3 regions of the Brevibacillus schisleri genome follow, and region 2 is predicted to be linked to each of the others. Evidence: a T-box and tRNA genes for the amino acid it is inferred to sense, from the RefSeq annotation. Region 2 holds a T-box; the other regions hold tRNA genes.
The links. A T-box is a leader RNA that pairs with one kind of tRNA and senses whether it is charged. The one in region 2 lies ahead of metG (methionine--tRNA ligase), so its partner is inferred to be a tRNA-Met.
Positions count from the first base shown of each region.

Region 1: it has a tRNA-Met gene. The T-box ahead of metG (methionine--tRNA ligase) is inferred to sense a tRNA for this amino acid. The anticodon was not compared.
Region 3: it has a tRNA-Met gene. The T-box ahead of metG (methionine--tRNA ligase) is inferred to sense a tRNA for this amino acid. The anticodon was not compared.

Region 1 is NZ_JBVNDM010000001.1:620,327-625,842, forward strand. Features, by position in the region: rRNA gene ACUUHJ_RS03245 (23S ribosomal RNA) at 1-1,708, shown strand, start outside; tRNA gene ACUUHJ_RS03250 (tRNA-Asn) at 1,762-1,837, shown strand; tRNA gene ACUUHJ_RS03255 (tRNA-Ser) at 1,845-1,935, shown strand; tRNA gene ACUUHJ_RS03260 (tRNA-Met) at 1,960-2,036, shown strand; tRNA gene ACUUHJ_RS03265 (tRNA-Leu) at 2,045-2,129, shown strand; tRNA gene ACUUHJ_RS03270 (tRNA-Glu) at 2,144-2,217, shown strand; tRNA gene ACUUHJ_RS03275 (tRNA-Val) at 2,251-2,326, shown strand; tRNA gene ACUUHJ_RS03280 (tRNA-Met) at 2,405-2,481, shown strand; tRNA gene ACUUHJ_RS03285 (tRNA-Asp) at 2,487-2,563, shown strand; tRNA gene ACUUHJ_RS03290 (tRNA-Phe) at 2,599-2,674, shown strand; tRNA gene ACUUHJ_RS03295 (tRNA-Thr) at 2,693-2,768, shown strand; tRNA gene ACUUHJ_RS03300 (tRNA-Gln) at 2,773-2,847, shown strand; tRNA gene ACUUHJ_RS03305 (tRNA-Lys) at 2,853-2,928, shown strand; tRNA gene ACUUHJ_RS03310 (tRNA-Leu) at 2,997-3,078, shown strand; tRNA gene ACUUHJ_RS03315 (tRNA-Gly) at 3,130-3,205, shown strand; tRNA gene ACUUHJ_RS03320 (tRNA-Arg) at 3,213-3,289, shown strand; gene ACUUHJ_RS03325 (AAA family ATPase) at 3,486-4,439, shown strand; gene ACUUHJ_RS03330 (DUF58 domain-containing protein) at 4,454-5,516, shown strand, end outside.
Region 2 is NZ_JBVNDM010000001.1:95,586-101,101, forward strand. Features, by position in the region: gene rsmI (16S rRNA (cytidine(1402)-2'-O)-methyltransferase) at 1-175, shown strand, start outside; gene ACUUHJ_RS00620 (IS1182 family transposase) at 301-1,665, shown strand; gene ACUUHJ_RS00625 (class I SAM-dependent methyltransferase) at 1,868-2,518, shown strand; gene ACUUHJ_RS00630 (AbrB/MazE/SpoVT family DNA-binding domain-containing protein) at 2,579-2,827, opposite strand; T-box leader at 3,273-3,526, shown strand; gene metG (methionine--tRNA ligase) at 3,584-5,516, shown strand, end outside.
Region 3 is NZ_JBVNDM010000001.1:1,180,532-1,186,047, forward strand. Features, by position in the region: rRNA gene ACUUHJ_RS05990 (23S ribosomal RNA) at 1-1,217, shown strand, start outside; tRNA gene ACUUHJ_RS05995 (tRNA-Asn) at 1,270-1,345, shown strand; tRNA gene ACUUHJ_RS06000 (tRNA-Ser) at 1,349-1,441, shown strand; tRNA gene ACUUHJ_RS06005 (tRNA-Glu) at 1,446-1,519, shown strand; tRNA gene ACUUHJ_RS06010 (tRNA-Val) at 1,553-1,628, shown strand; tRNA gene ACUUHJ_RS06015 (tRNA-Met) at 1,707-1,783, shown strand; tRNA gene ACUUHJ_RS06020 (tRNA-Asp) at 1,847-1,923, shown strand; tRNA gene ACUUHJ_RS06025 (tRNA-Phe) at 1,965-2,037, shown strand; tRNA gene ACUUHJ_RS06030 (tRNA-Trp) at 2,045-2,118, shown strand; tRNA gene ACUUHJ_RS06035 (tRNA-His) at 2,146-2,221, shown strand; tRNA gene ACUUHJ_RS06040 (tRNA-Gln) at 2,248-2,322, shown strand; tRNA gene ACUUHJ_RS06045 (tRNA-Gly) at 2,330-2,405, shown strand; tRNA gene ACUUHJ_RS06050 (tRNA-Cys) at 2,434-2,507, shown strand; tRNA gene ACUUHJ_RS06055 (tRNA-Leu) at 2,516-2,597, shown strand; gene ACUUHJ_RS06060 (purine/pyrimidine permease) at 2,725-4,056, shown strand; gene ACUUHJ_RS06065 (B3/B4 domain-containing protein) at 4,072-4,743, opposite strand; gene rnhA (ribonuclease HI) at 4,858-5,292, shown strand; gene queG (tRNA epoxyqueuosine(34) reductase QueG) at 5,289-5,516, shown strand, end outside.

The sequences.
Region 1 (5,516 bases), 520 kb from region 2:
CTGGGTAGGGGAGCGTTCCAAGCAGCAGTGAAGCCGTACTGGAAAGAGCGGTGGAGCGCTTGGAAGTGAGAATGCCGGTGTAAGTAGCGAAAAGACAAGTGAGAATCTTGTCCACCGAAAGCCTAAGGTTTCCTGGGGAAGGCTCGTCCTCCCAGGGTTAGTCGGGACCTAAGCTGAGGCCGAAAGGCGTAGGCGATGGACAACAGGTTGATATTCCTGTACCACCTCTGTTCCGCTTGAGCAATGGCGTGACGCAGGAGGATAGGGTGAGCGGCCTACTGGATGGCCGTCCAAGCAGTGAGTGTGGTGTGTAGGCAAATCCGCACACCGTGAAGCATGAGCTGTGATGGCGAGGGAAATTTTAGTACCGAAGTCCCTGATTTCACACTGCCAAGAAAAGCGTCTAGCGAGGAACAAGGTGCCCGTACCGCAAACCGACACAGGTAGGCGAGGAGAGAATCCTAAGGTGCGCGGGATAACTCTTGCTAAGGAACTCGGCAAAATGGCCCCGTAACTTCGGGAGAAGGGGCGCCTCGGTAGGGTTAATAGCCCGAGGGGGCCGCAGTGAAAAGGCCCAAGCGACTGTTTAGCAAAAACACAGGTCTCTGCGAAGCCGCAAGGCGAAGTATAGGGGCTGACGCCTGCCCGGTGCTGGAAGGTTAAGGGGATGAGTTAGCGCAAGCGAAGCTTTGAACCGAAGCCCCAGTAAACGGCGGCCGTAACTATAACGGTCCTAAGGTAGCGAAATTCCTTGTCGGGTAAGTTCCGACCCGCACGAAAGGCGTAACGACTTGGGCGCTGTCTCGGCAAGAGACCCGGTGAAATCATAATACCTGTGAAGATGCAGGTTACCCGCGACAAGACGGAAAGACCCCATGGAGCTTTACTGTAGCCTGGTATTGGAACTTTGTGCATCATGTACAGGATAGGTGGGAAGCTGAGAAGCAGGGGCGCCAGCCTCTGTGGAGCTGTCGGTGGGATACCACCCTTGATGTACGGAGTTTCTAACTCGTCGCCCTTATCGGGCGAGAGGACCATGCCAGGTGGGCAGTTTGACTGGGGCGGTCGCCTCCTAAAAGGTAACGGAGGCGCCCAAAGGTTCCCTCAGAATGGTCGGAAATCATTCGTAGAGTGTAAAGGCAGAAGGGAGCTTGACTGCGAGACCTACAAGTCGAGCAGGGACGAAAGTCGGGCTTAGTGATCCGGTGGTTCCGCATGGAAGGGCCATCGCTCAACGGATAAAAGCTACCCTGGGGATAACAGGCTTATCTCCCCCAAGAGTCCACATCGACGGGGAGGTTTGGCACCTCGATGTCGGCTCATCGCATCCTGGGGCTGAAGTAGGTCCCAAGGGTTGGGCTGTTCGCCCATTAAAGCGGTACGCGAGCTGGGTTCAGAACGTCGTGAGACAGTTCGGTCCCTATCTGTCGCGGGCGTAGGAAGTTTGAGGAGAGCTGTCCTTAGTACGAGAGGACCGGGATGGACGCACCGCTGGTGCACCAGTTGTCACGCCAGTGGCACAGCTGGGTAGCTATGTGCGGACGGGATAAGCGCTGAAAGCATCTAAGCGTGAAGCCCCCTCCAAGATGAGACTTCCCACAGCGCAAGCTGGTAAGACCCCTCATAGACGATGAGGTTGATAGGTTCGGTGTGGAAGCGCGGTAACGCGTGGAGCTGACGAATACTAATCGGTCGAGGACTTATCCACACACTCTTAGCAATCATGCGTATTCAGTTTTGAAGGAATAAATCCTTCAACGTTCCTCGGTAGCTCAGTTGGTAGAGCAATCGGCTGTTAACCGATCGGTCGGCGGTTCGAGTCCGTCCCGAGGAGCCATATATACGGAGAGTTACCCAAGAGGCCGAAGGGGACGGTTTGCTAAACCGTTAGTATGCGCAAGCGTAGCGAGGGTTCGAATCCCTCACTCTCCGCCATATGTTTTAATCTCATAGCTTTATGGCGGTGTAGCTCAGCTGGTTAGAGCGTTCGGTTCATACCCGAAAGGTCGGGGGTTCGATTCCCTCCGCCGCTACCATATTAGCTGCGGTCGTGGTGGAATTGGCAGACACACCATCTTGAGGGGGTGGCGGGGCGACCCGTGCGAGTTCGAGTCTCGCCGACCGCACCATACTTCATAATCTTGGCCCGTTGGTGAAGCGGTTTAACACAGCAGCCTTTCACGCTGTCATACAGGGGTTCGAATCCCCTACGGGTCACTTAGAAAAATCCCTACATCTTGTAGGTGATTTGGAGGCTTAGCTCAGCTGGGAGAGCATCTGCCTTACAAGCAGAGGGTCGGCGGTTCGATCCCGTCAGCCTCCACCACTTATATCAAAGGACAAGGAAGGTCAGCTAAAAGCGCCACGTCCTGTGGCAACACTGACACTCAGTCGTCCTGACTATCGCGGGATGGAGCAGCTCGGTAGCTCGTCGGGCTCATAACCCGAAGGTCGCAGGTTCAAATCCTGCTCCCGCAACCAAATATGGAGCTGTGGTGAAGTTGGAGTTCACGCCGGTCTGTCACACCGGAGGTCGCGGGTTCGAGTCCCGTCAGCTCCGCCATTTTTCTTAAAGAATGGCGAAGATCAATCATAAATGGCTCGGTAGCTCAGTCGGTAGAGCAGAGGACTGAAAATCCTCGTGTCGGCGGTTCGATTCCGTCCCGAGCCACCACTAGTTAAATTTAACAGCGCCGGTATAGCTCAATTGGTAGAGCACCTGACTTGTAATCAGGGGGTTGTGGGTTCAAGTCCTATTGCCGGCACCACCTTTGGGGTATAGCCAAGCGGTAAGGCAACGGACTTTGACTCCGTCATTCCTAGGTTCAAATCCTAGTACCCCAGCCATTTTCGAGCCATTAGCTCAGTTGGTAGAGCATCTGACTTTTAATCAGAGGGTCGAAGGTTCGAGTCCTTCATGGCTCACCAGTTTTTTTAGCTGAACAAGCAAAGCTGTGTGATAGTAATAGCAATGCCTTTTCTGTTCTAAGTAAAATGCGGGTGTGGCGGAATGGCAGACGCACCAGATTTAGGTTCTGGCGGGCAACCGTGGGGGTTCAAGTCCCTTCACCCGCACCATACTATGACAGAAAGCTTTGCTCTTAGTACAAACCTCATAAGATGTAACATGCGGACGTAGCTCAATTGGTAGAGCGTCGCCTTGCCAAGGCGAAGGTCGAGGGTTCGAGACCCTTCGTCCGCTCCATTTATTTGTGCCCTTAGCTCAGCTGGATAGAGCGTTTGACTACGAATCAAAAGGTCGGGAGTTCGAATCTCTCAGGGCACGCCATATTTCATATGAAACCGAAGAGTAGGAATAGATCCTACTCTTTTTTTTGTAATAACTTGTGTATTTTTTCAAATTTTAAGCATTTTTTCCTTGTATCTCCTATTTGCATCCATTACTTTAGAATTACACTGAAAGCATGGAGGAACAGCTGTTACAAACCTGCGGCAGAATATCATGGAACAGGAGTTGTATCAAGATGAACCCTATCAAATTGGAACAAGTAAATCCTGCAATAGCTAGTTTAATCGATAATATAGAAAAAGTACTGATTGGTAAACGCTCTGCGATTGAGCTGGTGGTAGCGGCTGTTCTAGCGAATGGTCACGTTTTGCTCGAAGATGTACCAGGCGTTGGGAAGACCATGATGGTACGGGCATTGTCCAAATCAATCAGCGGTGAGTTTAAACGTATTCAATTTACCCCTGATTTGTTGCCAACGGATGTGACAGGGGTTGCTATCTTTAACCAAAAAAGTTTGGAGTTTGAGTTCCGTCAAGGGCCGATTTTTGCAAATGTCATTCTTGCAGACGAAATTAATCGGACTTCGCCGAAAACACAATCCGCACTCTTAGAAGCCATGGAAGAGCGCTCGGTAACAATTGATGGTGCTACGTATCGATTGGCAGAGCCGTTTTTTGTGATGGCTACGCAAAACCCATTAGAGTATGAAGGGACCTTCCCATTACCTGAAGCTCAATTGGACCGATTTATTATGCAAGTAAGCTTGGGATATCCAACGGTAGAGGAAGAAATGCGGATGCTGTCTAGATTCTCGGCAGCGAATCCATTGGAAGAGCTTCAGCCGGTTATGACCACCGCCGAGCTTGCGGAACTTCAACGCCAGGTATCAGCGATCAAGGTATCGGAAGGAATAAAAGAATACATCGTGCGTCTATGTCATCGTACGCGTGAGCATCATCATATTTATCTAGGCGTGAGCCCGCGCGGTTCTCTTGCTCTTTTCCGGGCTGTTCAGGCATTGGCATTCGTCCGTGGACGTGATTATGTCATTCCAGATGACGTGAAGGAACTCGTTCCAGTAGTGTTTGCACACCGTATGATTGTGAAACCAGAAGCAAGACTGGAAGGAGCAACCGTAGATCGGGTGTTGGCTATGATCTTGTCTGAGACCCGTGTCCCGGTAAGCTAAGGCGGTGATTGCAGATGAGACAGCAAAGGTGGGGTAAGCTCAAGGCGATTGCATTAGTTCTGGTCACTTATGTATTCGCAAAATTTCAAGGTGGCTTCTCAAGCTGGTTTCTTTTCTATAGTAGTTTGGTGTTTCTCCTGTATGAAATTGTCGCTTATGTACTCATGTTCACGAAGCTAGAAGTCGAGCGTGAACTAGATCGCAATCGTCTGCAGGATGGGGAAGATGTCATTGTAACGATTCGTTTGCGCCGGAGGATTTGGTTTCCGCTGGGCTGGAATATGATTATGGAGCCTTTGCCGGCGAGGCTGGCTGGCGTGTATGAGCCGCATCGACAACTGATATTCCCGTGGTTCAAAAGGGAAGTCGAGTTTCGTTATGTCATACCTAATGTACCGAGGGGATATTATCGTCTCGATGAATGTGTAGTGAGCGGCGGGGATTTCTTTGGTTTTTTTGAGCGCCGCAAAGTTTATTCGATTTCTCAGGAGTTTCTCGTTTATCCAAAATACAAAGAATTGACCCATTGGGCCCTGGGTGATGGGAGCTTCAGTGGGACGGTGCATGTTTCCCATCGGCGCTCTGATGACGTTGCAGCAGTACGGGGCGTAAGAGACTATCATCGGGGCGATCGGTTGAGCCAAATTCATTGGCGAGCTTCTGCACGGGGGACGGGTCTGAAGACGAAGGAATTTGAGCATCAGGCAATGAATCAAGCTGTCTTTTTCCTTGATGTGGAGAAGGCGAGCTACCATGGGAAGCCTGTGCACTTGTTCGAAACAGCGGTGAAGCTGGCCGCCAGTCTGATCGCTTATGCCAATCGGAATCAATACCATTATGGACTCGTGTACAAACAAACAGATCGCATATCGATACCACCAGGTCTATCCCATGCCCATTTCCTCAGAGTTTTTGATCAATTAGCTCGTGTCGCGCCAGAAGGACAAGAGTTATTTGCAAGAATTGTGGGAAGAGAAGCATTGGAGCAACCTCAAGGTGTCACTTTGATTATTATTACACCGCATGTAGAAAAAACGTTGATCAGTCGTTTGGTCACACTCGCCCAAAAAGGCAGAC
Region 2 (5,516 bases):
CACCGGTCCGCTGGAAGCGGAAGTCGATGATGCATGGTGGCAATCACTGAGTATCGTGGAGCACGTGGATCATTACTGCGCACAAGGCATGGGGAAAAAGGAAGCCATCAAGCAAGCAGCTGATGATCGAAACGTATCCAAACGAGATGTTTACAACGAGTATCATCGTGAATAAAAGGGAATGAGTGAGCAAAGCTGGCCGATACGGGGCTGTTGACAAATTGCCGTAGAGATAGGAGTTTCTGGGAATCGTGTAGAAATCATTTCTATACGGTTCTTTTTATTTTGGAGGGCTATCTCATGATGGGAATCGATGGAGACAAACAGCACCAGTTTATGTTCTTAAATTTGGATGATCTTGTACCCGAGAATCATTTTTTACGTGTTGTTCGTAATAAGATTGATTTTTCTTTTATCTATGAGAAAGTGCAACACTTATACTCGCCTGTAGGTCGTCGCTCAGTTGATCCAGTTTTGTTAATGAAAATGATCCTTATCGGGTATCTTTATGGCATCCCTTCCGAAAGGAAGTTGGAACAAGAAATCCAAGTGAATTTGGCCTATCGATGGTTTTTAGGATTGGACTTAACTGACACTGTTCCCGATCATTCCACACTGAGCCAGAACCGCCGTCGTAGATTTAAAGAAAGTCATATTTTTCAGGAGATCTTCGATCACATCGTCTCGGAATGTATTCGAACTGGTTTAGTTACTGGGGAAATAATTGTTGTTGATTCTACTCACATCAAAGCGAATGCATCGATTAATAGGTCAGAAAAAGTTTTAGTGGAGAAAAAGCCTACTGAGTACCTTGAAGAGCTAGAAAAGGAAGCACGGAGAATTAAAAAAGACAGAGATAACGATCCCACTAGGAAAAAACGAGGAAGAAAACCTAAAACCTCTCCTCCTGAGAAGGAAGTAAAACAGAGCACAACAGACCCGGAGTCAGGTTTATTGAACCGTCCTAATAAACCCAAGGGATTTCACTATTTAGCGCATACCAGTGTGGACGTTAAGCATGGAATCATAACTGATATACACGTTACGGCTGCTAATGTGAATGACCACGAACCATTTATAAAGCGATTACAGATACAAAAAGAGAAATTTGGTTTACATATTGGCAAAGTAGGCGCAGATAAAGGGTATGATCGCTCTGGAGTACACCATGAATTAGAAAATTTAAAGATAACCGGTTATATCTCTCCGATAAAAGGTGTTATTGATCAGACCGAAAGGTCAGTACAATTTACATTTGATGAAATGAACGATGCCTATTATTGCTCGAATGGCAAGGCACTTCAATTTACTCATGTTAAGTGGCACAGTTGGAAACAAAGTTATAGCAAAATTTATGCTGCCCAAACAAAGGACTGTAAGTCCTGTGAGTTACGCCAACAATGTTTTGGACAAACCGCATCTCGCAAAACAATAGAAAGACCATTATTCCAAGAGGCTAAAGAACGCAACCAAGCAAGGAAGCAAAGCCAAGAGTACAGTGTTATCCAAAGGCAAAGAAGAATATGGTGCGAGGGTACCTTCGGTACAATGAAAAGGCAGCATAACTTAAAAGAAACATACAAAAGAGGCATTCGAAATGTATCCGAACACTGCCTCTTTTCTGCAATGGCAATTAACATTAAACGAATGATAAAAGCAAACTAATCACAGGTTACGAAACAAAACAATCCGACGACGTATAAGTGAAAAAACGGCAAAAGGGTTAGGGCATTGGGTCCCTAACCCTTTTTGTCAACAGCCCCGATACGGTCGGCTTTTTTCTTTTCGTCATCTCGACGGGTTACGTTTAATACGATGGTAAGGGGCACCGCGGTGTTTTCGGAAGGAATGGAAGGGGGAATCAACAGTGAGTATACGTGATTCTCGTTTTATTGTGAATACAGATGAAAAAGACGATCACTTCATATTTACGCTGCCCGTTATATGGAACAGCAGACCGTACGAATATGCTTGGGCCAAACAGTTTGCCAATCCGAATGACGTTGTGCTTGATTCAGCTTGTGGGATCTGCCACCCATTCAAATTTTATTTGGCCGATCATTGTAGAGAAGTACACGCTTGTGATCTCGATAATCGGATACTATCTAAGGAAGCGATCTATCAAGATATTGTGGACGTATTTGGGAAAAGGGTAGCAGACAGCCTGCCTGTACATTATTTTGATGTTATTCATTATTGTCGAGCCAATTTAACCTACTTGCCGTACTCAAATCAAAAGTTTGATACTGTATTTTGCATCTCTGTTCTCGAGCATCTTGAAGACCCGGTTATGGTGCAAGCATTCAGTGAATTTCGCAGGGTGTTAAAAGACGATGGGCAGCTCGTGCTCACTTTTGATTACCCGCTAATCAATTTAGCTCGACTACAGCAAGTTTTGGCGGAGGTTGGATTACAGTTTTCTGGCGATGTATCCTTTGAAATGCCGACAGATGTGGTCTATTCTGATTTGTATGAGCCAAGGCTGTTCTTCTTCCGAGCGCTTTTGAAGAAAAAATAGCAAACAAAAAGCCTTTGTGAGGCTCGTCCCACAAAGGCATGTTTATGTAATCAAATGATATTAGCGTTTAACAGGCATTTCTGTCAGGCAATCTTGGCACACAATTTTACCTTTAAAGTGAGATACTTTGTCAGCGTTTCCACAGAAGATACATGCAGGCTCATACTTTTTCAGGATGATGCGCTCTCCGTCAACGTAGATTTCCAAAGCATCTTTCTCAGCGATACCCAGAGTGCGGCGCAATTCGATTGGAATAACAACACGACCCAATTCATCTACTTTACGAACAATACCGGTTGATTTCATCATAGTTAAAATCTCCTCCCAAAATACTGTATATGTCGATGCTATTGTTATACGCTCATCATTTATCGTCAATATTCGACATTTTCTGTTGGGATAATCATACCAGCCATTCCCAAAGGTGTCAACATGATTTTGACAATTCCTTGAAAAGCAAAATGTTTTTTCAAAACCGAAATGCTGTTAAATAGGTGTTTATCAAAGTGATGGAAGGAATATGGAAATTTTTATGGATAAAATTTACTGGGATTATTGGGTGTCGAATGAGTCGACGAATGTCGAAACCCAACATGATGATTCGACAAAAACCCCAAGTTTTCCCCTTTCTACTTGTAATTTGTAAAGTTGGCATGAGGCGAGCGATAAAATCACTCAGGAAGATGGGTTTGTCGAGGATGTTTACAAAACAGGTTGGTCGTGTACAATAGAGGATAAATACAGCAAATGATACCAAACGACCATGATGGGAAGAGTAAGCCGATCTCCTTATTTCAGAGAGCCGGGGTAGCTGAAAACCGGTATAAGCGAGCAAGCTGAACATGGACCCTGAGTCTTGCAAATGAACAGTGACGGCATTGACCGTACCAAGTAGTTTGTGACGTATGCCCACGTTACGGGTAGAGTCATGTTTTGACTCACCAAGTCCGTTTTCCGTGAGGGGACGGAGTATTTGGGTGGTACCGCGAGATAGAGCTCGCCCCAATTTTTTGGGGTGGGCTTTTCCTTATTTTCATTAACGTAAACAGGAGGGGAATAGTTGCAATGAAACCTACTTATTACATTACAACACCGATCTACTATCCAAGTAACAAGCTCCACATCGGTAACGCTTACACCACAATCGCGTGTGATGCTATGGCACGTTATAAGCGTTTGCGCGGCTATGATGTGTATTACCTGACAGGGACAGATGAGCATGGTCAAAAGCTCCAAGAGCGTGCAGCCGAAGAGGGCAAACAACCCCTCGAATTCATCGACCCGATTGTCGATTGGGTAAAGGACCTGTGGGAAAAGCTGGACATCTCTTATGACGATTTCATCCGTACCACAGAGCCTCGTCATAAAGAAGTCGTACAAAAAGTGTTCCAGCGCCTGCTCGATCAAGGTGATATTTACTTGGGCGAGTATGAGGGCTTCTACTGTGTACCGTGTGAGGCTTTCTGGACAGAAACCCAAGCGAAAACGGACAACGGATATGCGTGTCCAGACTGTGGCCGCGAAGTGAAAAAAGTGAAGGAGAAAAACTACTTCTTCCGCATGTCCAAGTATCAGGACAGACTGCTTGCACACATTGAAGCAAACCCTGAATTTATTCAACCGGAGAGCCGCCGCAACGAAATGATCAATAACTTCCTGAAACCAGGCCTTCAGGATTTGTCCGTATCCCGCAGTACATTTGACTGGGGAATCAAGGTGCCAAGCGATCCAGAGCATGTTATTTACGTATGGATTGATGCATTGACGAACTATATTTCTGCTCTCGGGTATTTGTCCGAGGACGACAGCAAATATCGTAACTTCTGGCCAGCCAATGTTCATATGGTTGGAAAAGACATTTTGCGCTTCCATACGATCTACTGGCCAATCCTGTTGATGGCATTGGACATCCCGTTGCCAAAACAAATTTTTGGTCATGGCTGGCTTCTGATGCCGGATGGAAAAATGTCAAAATCCAAGGGCAATGTCATTGACCCGAAGGTTTTGATTGACCGTTACGGTTCTGACGGCGTTCGCTACTTCCTGCTTCGTGAAATCAACTTCGGTCAGGATGGCATCTTCACGCCAGAATCGTTCGTGCAGCGCCTGAACTACGACTTGGCTAATGACATCGGAAACCTGCTAAGCCGTACCGCTACGATGATTGAGAAATATTTCGATGGTATCGTTCCAGCTCCACAGGATGCAGGAGAGCCGGATGACAGCTTGATCGGCCTTGCGATGAAAACGAAGGCGCTGGTGGAAGAGCACATAGAAGAAATGCGCTTCTCCAATGCACTGGCTCACATCTGGGAGCTGGTGGGACGTACAAACAAATACATCGACGAGACCATGCCTTGGAATTTGGCGAAATCCGAAGAAACCAAAGGTCGTCTGGCAACCGTTATGTACAATTTGGTGGAAAGCATCCGCATTAGCTCCGTCCTGATCCAACCGTTCATGACCAAAGCACCAGCGAAAATTTGGGATCAACTGGGTATTTTGGGCAATGAAGAAGCAACCAACTGGGAATCTGCAAGTGTATGGGGTGGATTGCCTGCTGGAAGCACCGTTAGCCGCAAGGAACTGCTCTTCCCTCGTCTGGATGTTCAAGCGGAACTGGCTTTCATCGACGATTCGACTGCAGAGGCACGCCGCCAAGCGGAAGAAAACAAGAAAAAGCAAGCAGCTTTGAAAGGGGAAGCACCTGTGAGCGAAACAAACACCAACCAAACAGACGCAACAACTGACAAGCCAGCTGATGCAAAAGAAGAAATCAGCATCGACGATTTTGGAAAAGTAGAGCTGCGCGTCGCACAGGTAGTGGAATGTGCCAAGCATCCAAATGCAGACAAATTGTTGGTTCTGCAATTGGATCTCGGCTACGAGAAGCGCCAAGTAGTTTCCGGTATCGCGAAATACTACTCCCCAGAAGATATGGTCGGCAAAAAAGTGATCCTCGTAGCTAACCTGAAGCCAGTGAAGCTTCGTGGTGAGC
Region 3 (5,516 bases), 1.1 Mb from region 2:
AACTCGGCAAAATGGCCCCGTAACTTCGGGAGAAGGGGCGCCTCGGTAGGGTTAATAGCCCGAGGGGGCCGCAGTGAAAAGGCCCAAGCGACTGTTTAGCAAAAACACAGGTCTCTGCGAAGCCGCAAGGCGAAGTATAGGGGCTGACGCCTGCCCGGTGCTGGAAGGTTAAGGGGATGAGTTAGCGCAAGCGAAGCTTTGAACCGAAGCCCCAGTAAACGGCGGCCGTAACTATAACGGTCCTAAGGTAGCGAAATTCCTTGTCGGGTAAGTTCCGACCCGCACGAAAGGCGTAACGACTTGGGCGCTGTCTCGGCAAGAGACCCGGTGAAATCATAATACCTGTGAAGATGCAGGTTACCCGCGACAAGACGGAAAGACCCCATGGAGCTTTACTGTAGCCTGGTATTGGAACTTTGTGCATCATGTACAGGATAGGTGGGAAGCTGAGAAGCAGGGGCGCCAGCCTCTGTGGAGCTGTCGGTGGGATACCACCCTTGATGTACGGAGTTTCTAACTCGTCGCCCTTATCGGGCGAGAGGACCATGCCAGGTGGGCAGTTTGACTGGGGCGGTCGCCTCCTAAAAGGTAACGGAGGCGCCCAAAGGTTCCCTCAGAATGGTCGGAAATCATTCGTAGAGTGTAAAGGCAGAAGGGAGCTTGACTGCGAGACCTACAAGTCGAGCAGGGACGAAAGTCGGGCTTAGTGATCCGGTGGTTCCGCATGGAAGGGCCATCGCTCAACGGATAAAAGCTACCCTGGGGATAACAGGCTTATCTCCCCCAAGAGTCCACATCGACGGGGAGGTTTGGCACCTCGATGTCGGCTCATCGCATCCTGGGGCTGAAGTAGGTCCCAAGGGTTGGGCTGTTCGCCCATTAAAGCGGTACGCGAGCTGGGTTCAGAACGTCGTGAGACAGTTCGGTCCCTATCTGTCGCGGGCGTAGGAAGTTTGAGGAGAGCTGTCCTTAGTACGAGAGGACCGGGATGGACGCACCGCTGGTGCACCAGTTGTCACGCCAGTGGCACAGCTGGGTAGCTATGTGCGGACGGGATAAGCGCTGAAAGCATCTAAGCGTGAAGCCCCCTCCAAGATGAGACTTCCCACAGCGCAAGCTGGTAAGACCCCTCATAGACGATGAGGTTGATAGGTTCGGTGTGGAAGCGCGGTAACGCGTGGAGCTGACGAATACTAATCGGTCGAGGACTTATCCACACACTCTTAGCAATCATGCGTATTCAGTTTTGAAGGAATAAACCTTCAACGTTCCTCGGTAGCTCAGTTGGTAGAGCAATCGGCTGTTAACCGATCGGTCGGCGGTTCGAGTCCGTCCCGAGGAGCCATATGGATGGATGTCCGAGCGGCCGAAGGAGCACGATTGGAAATCGTGTAGGCGGTGTCGAACCGTCTCGTGGGTTCAAATCCCACTCCATCCGCCATCTTGGCCCGTTGGTGAAGCGGTTTAACACAGCAGCCTTTCACGCTGTCATACAGGGGTTCGAATCCCCTACGGGTCACCTAGAAAATCCCTACATGTTTGTAGGTGATTTGGAGGCTTAGCTCAGCTGGGAGAGCATCTGCCTTACAAGCAGAGGGTCGGCGGTTCGATCCCGTCAGCCTCCACCATTTATATCAAAGGACAAGGAAGGTCAGCTAAAAGCGCCACGTCCTGTGGTAACACTGACACTCAGTCGTCCTGACTATCGCGGGATGGAGCAGCTCGGTAGCTCGTCGGGCTCATAACCCGAAGGTCGCAGGTTCAAATCCTGCTCCCGCAACCAAATTTTCTACTTACTCTACTTGATCAAGTAGGATCGGAGCACCTAGTGGGTGCAAACAAATATGGAGCTGTGGTGAAGTTGGAGTTCACGCCGGTCTGTCACACCGGAGGTCGCGGGTTCGAGTCCCGTCAGCTCCGCCATTTCTAATCAAATGAAATTGGCGCGTAAAGCATGGATATAAGGCTCGGTAGCTCAGTCGGTAGAGCAGAGGACTGAAAATCCTCGTGTCGGCGGTTCGATTCCGTCCCGAGCCACCTTTATAGGGGCATAGTTTAACGGTAGAACGAAGGTCTCCAAAACCTTTGGTGTGGGTTCGATTCCTACTGCCCCTGCCATTTTTCAAAACAATAGTAGTAATCATGGCGGTCGTGGCGAAGGGGTTAACGCACCGGATTGTGGCTCCGGCACTCGTGGGTTCAAGTCCCATCGATCGCCCCATAAATTTATAGTTGGGGATTACTTATTGGGGTATAGCCAAGCGGTAAGGCAACGGACTTTGACTCCGTCATTCCTAGGTTCAAATCCTAGTACCCCAGCCATTAAAATGCGGACGTAGCTCAATTGGTAGAGCGTCGCCTTGCCAAGGCGAAGGTCGAGGGTTCGAGACCCTTCGTCCGCTCCATTTCTCAAATTGTTTTACCTTATATCATGGAGGCATAGCCAAGTGGTAAGGCACGGGTCTGCAAAACCCTCACCCCCGGTTCAAATCCGGGTGCCTCCTCCAAAATATTTGCCGGTGTGGCGGAATGGCAGACGCGCGCGACTCAAAATCGTGAGGGAAACCGTGGGGGTTCAAGTCCCTTCACCGGCACCATACTTTTACAGGCTAACCCTGAATGTCAAGATATCTTGATGATTGGGGTTTTTTTCTGCTTTAATATGCACATAGTGTAGACAGGGAAATAGACAACTTGTGTACGCAAAAAGACGAGGTGGTTGAGGTGTTTTACAAACTGCAAGATAAGCCGCCAATGGGGATTACAACGCTGTCCGTATTACAATGGATGATCGTAACTGTTTCCAGCAGTGTGGCAGTACCACTAATGATTGGAGATATGTACGGTTTACAGGCTGATGAAATTGGAAAGCTGATGCAGCAGACCATGTTTTACATTGGACTCGCGTCACTACTGCAAGTTTGGATTGGACACCGTTATCCGATGATAGAAGGTCCGGCTGGACTATGGTGGGGGATCTTTATCATTTTGGCTCAACTCGGAACGAGCATGGGTCTACATCCACAAGAAATTGGTCAATCCTTTCAAGTGGGTATGATATTAGCAGGTCTACTCTTTTTCATTTTTGGCTTATTAGGCTGGATTGGCAAATTACAGAAGTGGTTTACGCCGTTGGTTTCAGGTACGTATATGATTTTACTTGCTGTTTCTTTGTGTAGTAACATTCTCACAGGCATGCTCGGTATTGGTTTTCAGCATTCAAGGGAGGTACAACCGGGTGTGGCACTTGTGTCCATAGGGATCGTAGCCCTTGTTGTGTTCATTATGCGGACGAAGAGATTCTCCAGTTTTGCCGTTTTGTTTGGCATGGTTGGGGGCTGGATCGTGTACGCGCTGCTTGGATGGACAGAACCTGTCCGGACTACTGAGCAATTATTTTCATGGCCTTCTATTTTCTTTTGGGGACCCCCACGCTGGGATTGGGGCGTTGTATTAACGAGTATGCTGACAGGATTCGTTCTGTTGACAAACCTCATGACGAGTTTGTCGGTTATGGGAAAAGCGACAGATACGGTGCCTACTGAAAAGCAGTACAATCGCGGTGGTATTTTTACAGGGGTATCCCATTTCCTGTCAGGCTTGAGCGGTGTGGTAGGTATGATTCCACTTTCCTTGGCAGCAGCGGTTATTCAAACAACGAAAATGGCTTCGCGCCTGCCTTTTGTGATTGCAATGCTGGGGATGATGCTGATTGGGCTACTTCCCACTGTTGCTCACTTTTTGGCGGCTTTGCCTACTCCAGTGGCATATGCAGCGATGTTCATTTCCTATACGCAACTGCTGGGCTTCGGGTTGAAGGATTACGTAAATGTGAAGATGGACGAACGCACGATAATTGTTGGGGGTAGCTCGCTTTTGGTCGGGATCGGAGTCATGTTCGTACCTGCTGTAGCTTGGCAGAAACTCCCTGCATTAGCTAGCTTCTTGTTCGGAAATGGCTTATTGCTCGGCGTTATTGTGTGCCTGGTCCTGGAACATATCGTTTTTAGAAAAAAGGAAGAAGATAGCGTAAAGAAAGACGGCCAGGCTGCATGACGGGCCGTCTTTTTCTTAGGCAGTAAAGATAGAGGAGTGAGTCAGCTCGCCACCGTTGATTTCCGTAAACATGCGACCAACTGAACCTACGATTTCTTCTTTTTTAGATGGTTCCATTTTTTCATGGAAGAAGATGACCTGGAGGAGAGCGCGGCTTTGTTCCGTTACGCATGAACGCTTGGAATCGACAATGGGACTCCCAAATGCGCCGTTACCATCGGCGAGCAGTAGTTTTCCTTCCATGTTGACTTCGCGTCCATTTAATCCTTCATAGACATCTTCGGCGTGGCCGAGTCGACAAGTGATATCACCCGCTAAGTGATTGACGTCATAAATCCCGAACGGAAGCGCGTGCAAAACCGAGAAAAAATTATTCACATCAACGGCGCTGTTGATCCAGAAAAAAGGATTTCCCTGCAACAGCCGGCGAAGTAATGCTTCGGAGGAAGGGCGGTATCTGGACGGATCGATACCAACTTGCTTAAAGCAGGCTCTCCACTCGCGGATGCCTTCTATTTCTGTCAGGTTTGCGGTGTCGTGATCCAGCCGCAAGCTCTCCACATAATAATTGATACGGCCCTGTAGCATTTTTGGGGAGTCACTGACGGAAGCATTGCTGTATTGTAAAATGCCGAGAGAAAATTGCGGCAGACGATCGGACACGGAAGGATCTAGCTGAACTTTCATCGATAGACACTCCTTACTGAACCTATTTTTGGTAGTATAACAAAAAATTTTTGTGGAAGCGACTAAGCTTCGATACAATAGAAGAGAACAGAGGAGGGAATCCTGACGATGACGATGCGTGAGGTTGAGATTTATACAGATGGAGCTTGTTCCGGCAATCCAGGACCAGGTGGTTGGGGAGCTGTACTGATGTACGGCCAACACATCAAGGAAATGTCCGGTGCCGAACCACATACAACGAATAACAGAATGGAGCTGATGGCGGCCATCAAGGCGCTCTCTACATTGAAGGAGCCTTGTAAGGTGACGCTGTCCAGTGATAGTGCATACTTGGTCAACTGTTTCAAGCAAGGCTGGTATAAAGGCTGGCTGAAAAACGGCTGGAAAAATAGTAAAGGCCAGCAGGTGGAAAATCAGGACTTATGGAAAGAACTGCTGCAATTGATGGACACCCACAAGGTAGAGTACGTAAAAGTCAAAGGACACGCCGACAACAAATGGAATAACCGCTGCGACGAATTGGCGACAGGAGCGATTAAACAACTGTGAACGACTTGCTGTACTGGGAGCAGACAAAGCAGTCCATCATTGATTATGCAAAGGAAATCGGAATCGATAAGATCGGGTTTGCCAGTGCCGATCCATTCACGACCTTAAAAGAACGGCTTCTTGGACATCGGGAAAAGGGTTATGAATCTGGATTTGAAGAGCCTGATTTAGAAAAGAGGACGAACCCGGAACTGTTGTTGGACGGGGCACGTTCGCTGATTTCA